Quadrisphaera setariae: one gene and its partner. The main gene of each other region encodes a partner of the protein of the gene in region 2 in a complex. Links are inferred from orthologs where the notes say so. Each region holds a gene or a part of one and is shown on either strand. Other genes may lie near its edges.

Evidence for each region.
Region 1: the proteins of rpsG (region 2) and tig are in contact, whole or in part, in a crystal structure (PDB 3GTY), measured with the Thermotoga maritima proteins. The link is inferred for Quadrisphaera setariae from one-to-one orthologs. Residues at the interface, in WP_004081843.1 of Thermotoga maritima: Lys34, Lys52, Lys55, Glu59, Arg62, Gln63, Glu66, Asn67, Lys69, Val71, Arg95, Ala109, Lys110, Lys111, Gly112, Arg113, Pro114, Glu117, Glu121, Ile124, Ala125, Tyr127, Asn128, Asn129, Thr130, Gly131, Lys135, Asp139, Arg142, Met143; in WP_004081061.1 of Thermotoga maritima: Glu122, Val124, Val129, Leu130, Tyr133, Glu188, Gly259, Ile262, Tyr263, Glu266, Ser270, Glu273, Gln274, Glu277, Arg308, Gln311, Ile312, Ser315, Tyr316, Glu325, Arg329, Arg336, Leu363, Phe366, Trp367, Arg373, Leu377, Arg381, Leu384, Glu387.

Annotation. Positions count from the first base shown.
Region 1 is NZ_VKAC01000003.1:229,869-233,144, reverse strand. The notes cover bases 272-3,236. They hold tig (trigger factor), read right to left. Parts: upstream 2,571-3,236; coding sequence 972-2,570; downstream 272-971. Other genes in these bases: FMM08_RS06380 (DUF8821 family protein), read left to right, coding at 3,048-3,236; FMM08_RS06400 (ATP-dependent Clp protease proteolytic subunit), read right to left, coding at 272-574. In the rest of the region: more of FMM08_RS06400, read right to left, coding at 1-271; more of FMM08_RS06380, read left to right, coding at 3,237-3,276. UniProt on the Bacillus subtilis protein: Involved in protein export. Acts as a chaperone by maintaining the newly synthesized protein in an open conformation. Functions as a peptidyl-prolyl cis-trans isomerase.
Region 2 is NZ_VKAC01000001.1:100,474-103,671, reverse strand. The notes cover bases 312-3,198. They hold rpsG (30S ribosomal protein S7), read right to left. Parts: upstream 2,047-3,198; coding sequence 1,576-2,046; downstream 312-1,575. Other genes in these bases: FMM08_RS00515 (DNA-directed RNA polymerase subunit beta'), read right to left, coding at 2,768-3,198; rpsL (30S ribosomal protein S12), read right to left, coding at 2,046-2,417; fusA (elongation factor G), read right to left, coding at 312-1,487. Outside these bases: more of fusA, read right to left, coding at 1-311.

The DNA of each region.
Region 1 (3,276 bases), on a different replicon or contig from region 2:
CCGAGCCGGTGCCGCCACCCTCGGGCACGTCGGCGGCGCTGGTGATGACGTGGTCGATGAAGCCGTACTCCTTGGCCTGCGCCGCGGTGAACCACCGGTCGCGGTCGTTGTCCTTGTTGATCTGCTCGATCGTCTGGCCGGTCTGGTCAGCGGTGAGCTGGGACAGGGTGCGCTTCATGTCGAGGATCAGCTCGGCCTGGATGGCGATGTCGCTGGCCGTGCCACCGATGCCGCCCGAGGGCTGGTGCATCATGATCCGCGCGTGCGGGGTGGCGTAGCGCTTGCCCTTCGCGCCGCTGGCCAGCAGGAACTGGCCCATCGAAGCGGCCAGGCCCATCGCCACCGTGGCGACGTCGGGCTTGACGTACTGCATGGTGTCGTAGATGGCCATGCCCGCGGTCACCGAGCCGCCGGGGCTGTTGATGTACAGCCAGATGTCGCGGTCCGGGTCCTCGGCGGCGAGCAGCATCAGCTGGGCGCAGATCGCGTTCGCGTTGTCGTCGCGCACGTCCGAGCCGAGCCAGATGATGCGCTCGCGCAGGAGGCGCTGGTAGATGTGCTCGTCGAGCCCCATCGGGGACGACGGCTGGCTGCGGGCCGTCACGTCGGCGGCCTCGGGTCCGCGCGGCCGGGAATCGCTCACGGGGTCGGTCTCCATCCATCTGGGCCGGGATCGCTCTCCGGCCACCGTCGTGGTCGCCCCCGGTGACGGGTTGGCGACCCTGTCGACACTAGCGCCGGGCACGGGCGCGGCAGTCCCGGTCCCCGCTCCTGTTCGCTGCGAGCGCACGCCACCGGGACCCCGTCGCAGACCAGGACGCTGACGGCGTCCGCCGGGTGGCGCCGCACCAGTCCCGCGAACGGCACGGGGCGCCCCTGTGCCAGAAGGACTGGCACAGGGGCGCCCCGTGCCAGTCGGGACGGACCCGACCGGCGGCGGTGGCGGCTCCGCCTCAGGGCGGAGCGCGTCCTCAGCTCTGGGTGCCGGAGCCCTCAGCGCCCTCGGCGGCCTCAGCCGAGCCGGCGGCCTCAGCGGCCTCGGCCTTCGGCTTGCGGGTGCGCTTCGGCTTCTCCTCGGCCTCGGCGGCCTCAGCGGCCTCACCCTCGGTGCCCTCGGCGTCAGCTGCCGGCTTCTTGGCGCGGGTGCGCTTCGGCTTCTCCTCGGCCTCAGCGGCCTCACCCTCGGAGGCCTCGGCGTCAGCAGCCGGCTTCTTGGCGCGGGTGCGCTTCGGCTTCTCCTCGGCCGCGAGGACCTCAGCGGCCTCGGAACCCTCGGAGGAGCCGCCCTCGGCGTCGTCCTCGTCCTCGTCGCCGAGGTCGACCTTGTTGCCGGAGGCGTCCGTCACGGTCGCCTTCTCGAGCACCGCGGCCAGCGCCTTGCGGCGAGCGACCTCCTGGACGAGCGCCGGCACCTGGCCGGCCTGGTCCATCGCCTGGGCGAAGGAGTTGGGGTCCATGCCGTAGGCGGGGGCCTGGGCGACGATGTACTCGACCAGCTCCTGCTGGGCGACCGTGACCTCTTCGGCCTCGGCCACGGCGTCGAGGAGGAACTGCGTGCGCAGCACGCGGCGGGTCTCCTCGGTCACCTCGGCGCGGTGCTCGTCGTCCTCGAGACGCGACTCGTTCTCGAGGTGGCGGTGCACCTCGTCCTCGACGACGCCGTCCGGCACGGGGATCTCGACCTGCTCCAGCAGGGCCTCGAGGACCTTGTCGCGCGCCTGGACGCCCTGGCGGAACTCCGCCTCGTCCTGCGCCTTGGAGCGCAGGTCGGCGCGGAGCTCGTCGACGGTGTCGAACTCGCTGGCGAGCTGGGCGAAGTCGTCGTCGAGCTCGGGGAGCTCGCGCACCTTGACGGACTTGACGACGACGGTGACCTCGGCGGACTCACCGGCGTGCTCGCCGCCGGCGAGCGTGGTGGTGAAGGAGCGCTCCTCGTCGACCGAGGCGCCCTCGAGGGCGTCGTCCATGCCCTCGAGCATGGTCCCGCGGCCCACGACGTAGCTGATGCCCTCGGCGGAGTCGATCTGCTCGCCGTCGATCTCAGCCGTGAGGTCGAGGGTGACGGAGTCGTCGGTCTGCACGGCGCGCTCGACGGGCACGAGGGTGCCGAAGCGGACGCGCAGCTCCTCGAGCTTGGCGTCGACGTCGGCGTCGGTGACCTCGACGTCGTCCACGGAGACGGAGATGGTGGAGAAGTCGGGCAGGTCGATCGTCGGGCGGACGTCCACCTCGGCGGTGAACTTCAGGTCACCGGCGTCCTTGCCCTCGCCGACCGGCACCTCGGTGATCTCGACCTCGGGCTGGCCCAGCGGCCGGACCGAGGACTCCTGCACGGCCTGCTGGTAGAAGCCGGGAAGCGCGTCGTTGACGGCTTCCTGGATGACCATGCCGCGGCCGAAGCGCTGGTCGATGACGCGCGCAGGCACCTTGCCGCGGCGGAAGCCCGGCACCGAGACCTGGCCGGCGATCGACTTGTAGGCCTTGTCGAGGCTCGGCTTCAGCTCGGCGAAGGGCACCTCGACGGTGAGCTTGACCCGCGTCGGGTTGAGGGTCTCGACGTCGCTCTTCACGGCAGGGGTTCTCCAGGTCTTGAGACGGTCGGTCAGTCAGCGTTCTGGTGCGGCGGGCTTCCGCGCGCCGGCGACGAGGTGGTGCAGGCTCGCGCGGGCAGCACCGAACCGCGCCGGGCACTGCCGGCCACCTTATCGCCGCTCGTCGGGGTACCCGGATTCGAACCGGGGGCCTTCCGCTCCCAAAGCGGACGCGCTACCTGGCTGCGCCACACCCCGTGCCCAGCGGGCGGTGTGAAGGCTACGCGCCCGCGCCGTGCGCCGTGCCGGTACTCTCGTGTCCGCGCCGTCCGCCGCCCCCCGGTCTCCGGGGGTGGTGACTGACGGTGATGCGGATGTAGCTCAATGGTAGAGCCTCAGTCTTCCAAACTGATTACGCGGGTTCGATTCCCGTCATCCGCTCCACAGGGCCCTCAGGGGCCCGGTCGGACCTGCGGCCCATGACGCGACGCGCCGGACGCGGGCAGGATGCCGCGCATGTCCGTCCCCGCTCCTCACGTCGTCGACTTCCGCGACGTCTCGACCGTCGGCCTCGAGTCCTCCCCCGTCGCCGACGCCCTCGCGGGCCTGCGCGCCAACGAGGCCCGCTACTTCCACACGAAGTTCGGCCACGCCTTCACCACCGAGCCCGCCGCCCCCGGCGAGCCGGGTGCCGACCTGGCCGAATGGGTGGCGGCCCTGCTGGCCTCCGAGCGCGACCTCGTCA
Region 2 (3,198 bases):
TTCTCCACCGTGCGGCGGATGGTCTCGCGGTACGCGACCTGGGGCTTGCCGACGCTCGCCTCGACCTTGAACTCCCGGCGCATGCGGTCGACCAGGATGTCGAGGTGGAGCTCGCCCATGCCCTTGATGATGGTCTGGCCGGTCTCCTCGTCGAGCTGGACCTGGAAGGTCGGGTCCTCCTCGGCGAGCTTCTGGATCGCGGTGCCCAGCTTCTCCTGGTCGGCCTTCGTCTTGGGCTCGATGGCCACGGAGATGACCGGCTCGGGGAACGTCATCGACTCGAGCACGATGGGCGCCGACGGGTCGCAGAGCGTCTCGCCGGTGGTCGTGTCCTTGAGGCCGATGACCGCGTAGATGTGACCGGCGGCCGCCTCGTCGACGGGGTTCTCCTTGTTGGAGTGCATCTGGAAGATCTTCCCGATGCGCTCCTTCTTGCCCTTGGTCGAGTTGACGACCTGGGCGCCCGAGGAGATCCGGCCCGAGTAGACGCGGATGTAGGTGAGCTTGCCGAAGAACGGGTGCGAGGAGATCTTGAAGGCGAGGGCCGAGAACGGCTCCTCGTACTTCGCCGCGCGGGTGAGCACGGTCTCCTCGTCGTTCGGCTTGTGGCCCTCGACGCTGGGGACGTCGAGCGGGGTCGGCAGGTAGTCGACGACCGCGTCGAGCATGGGCTGGACGCCCTTGTTCTTGAACGCCGAGCCGCACAGCACCGGGTAGAGCTGCGACGAGATCGTCATCTTGCGGATGGCGCCCTTGATCTCCTCAGGCGTCAGCTCCTCGCCGCCGAGGTACTTCTCGAGCAGCGCCTCGTCGGACTCGGCCACCGTCTCGATGAGCTGGTGGCGGTACTCCGCCGCCTTCTCGACGAGGTCCGCGGGGATCTCCTCGATGTCGTAGGCCTCGCCCTTGCCCGTCTCGCCGCGCCACACGAGGGCGCGGTTGTAGACGAGGTCGACGCAGCCGATGAAGCTGCTCTCGGAGCCGATCGGCAGCTGGATCACCAGCGGCGTGGCGCCGAGGCGGTCCTTGATGGTCTGGACGGTGAAGTAGAAGTCAGCGCCCAGCTTGTCCATCTTGTTGACGAAGCAGATGCGCGGGACGTCGTACTTGTCCGCCTGCCGCCACACCGTCTCGGACTGGGGCTCGACGCCCTCCTTGCCGTCGAAGACGGCGACAGCGCCGTCGAGGACGCGGAGGTTGCGCTCGACCTCGACCGTGAAGTCGACGTGGCCGGGCGTGTCGATGATGTTGAGCTGGGTGCCCTCCCAGAAGCAGGTGGTGGCAGCGGAGGTGATGGTGATGCCCCGCTCCTGCTCCTGCTCCATCCAGTCCATCGTGGCGGCGCCGTCGTGGACCTCGCCGATCTTGTAGTTGATCCCCGTGTAGAAGAGGATCCGCTCGGTCGTCGTGGTCTTGCCGGCGTCGATGTGCGCCATGATGCCGAAGTTGCGGACCTTGTTGAGGTCCATCAGCACGTCGAGTGCCACGCTGTGGTCCTGCCTGTCCGGCCCGCACGGGGCCCTAGGGAGCGGTGGGGGTCGTCCGCGCCGCCCGGTGGGCGGCGCGGACAGATGATCACCAGCGGTAGTGCGCGAACGCCTTGTTCGACTCGGCCATCTTGTGGGTGTCCTCGCGGCGCTTGACCGCGGCCCCCAGACCGTTGCTGGCGTCGATGATCTCGTTCATGAGGCGCTCGGTCATCGTCTTCTCGCGACGAGCACGGGCGTAGCTGGTCAGCCAGCGCAGCGCGAGCGTCGTCGAGCGACCGGCGCGGACCTCGATCGGCACCTGGTAGGTGGCACCGCCGACGCGGCGGGACTTCACCTCGAGGGCGGGGCGCACGTTGTCCATGGCCTTCTTGAGCGCCACGACCGGGTCGCCACCGGTCTTCTCGCGGGCGCCCTCGAGGGCCCCGTAGACGATGCGCTCAGCGACGGACTTCTTGCCGTCGACGAGGATCTTGTTGACGAGCTGGGTGACCAGCGGGGACCCGTAGACCGGGTCGACGACGAGCGGCCGCTTCGGGGCCGGTCCCTTGCGAGGCATCAGTTCCCCTTCTTCGCGCCGTAGCGGCTGCGGGCCTGCTTGCGGTTCTTGACCGCCTGGGTGTCGAGGGCGCCGCGGACGATCTTGTAGCGGACGCCGGGGAGGTCCTTCACACGACCACCGCGGACGAGCACGATCGAGTGCTCCTGGAGGTTGTGGCCCTCGCCCGGGATGTAGGCGGTGACCTCGACCTGGCTGGACAGGCGCACGCGGGCGACCTTGCGCAGCGCGGAGTTCGGCTTCTTCGGGGTGGTGGTGTACACGCGGGTGCACACGCCGCGGCGCTGCGGGCTCCCCTTGAGGGCCGGCGTCTTGGTCTTCGTCGCCTTGTCCTGGCGGCCCTTGCGGACCAACTGCTGGATGGTGGGCACTGAGTCTCCGTGGGTCGTGACGTGCGTCTGTCAGAGTCGGGCTGCCGGTGGCCGGACCTGTGGGTCCTACCGCCGCTCGTACTGCCTGGCCCCCGTGGTCGGGCACGTCCGACTGCCTGGCGGGCTTCCCCACCGGACCCTGCCCGGACGTCGAGCCCGCTCCTGCGAGCGGGACGGTCCTGGCGCACGGAGGCCCGGGCGCACCCGGGCTTCTGTCGAGGGTACGCGGTGCGCGATACACCAGTCAAAACGCCCCCGGCGACGGGGGTGTTCCCCGCCGCCGAGGGCGTCTCGGCGTTCCGGACCGGTGGCCGCTCCCCGCAGGGGGTCACGGCCACCGGGGCGGTGCGTCAGCGGCCGTAGCCGCCGATGTCGTACTCCTCGAGGGGCACGGCCTGGCCGGAACCCGCACCGAAGTAGCCCTCGTAGTCGGAGTCGTCGTAGCTCGGGATCGCGTACATCGCGGCCTTCGCCTCCTCCGTGGGCTCCACCTTGACGTCGCGGTAGCGCGCCAGTCCGGTGCCCGCCGGGATGAGCTTGCCCAGGATGACGTTCTCCTTGAGGCCGAGCAGCGGGTCGCTGCGCCCGTTCAGGGCGGCCTCGGTGAGCACGCGGGTCGTCTCCTGGAACGAGGCCGCGGACAGCCACGACTCCGTCGCCAGGGACGCCTTGGTGATGCCCATGAGCTCGGGGCGACCCGCGGCCGGCGTGCCGCCCTCCGCCACGACGCGGCGGTTCTCCGACTCGAACCGGCCGCGCTCGGCCAGCTCGCCGGGCAGCA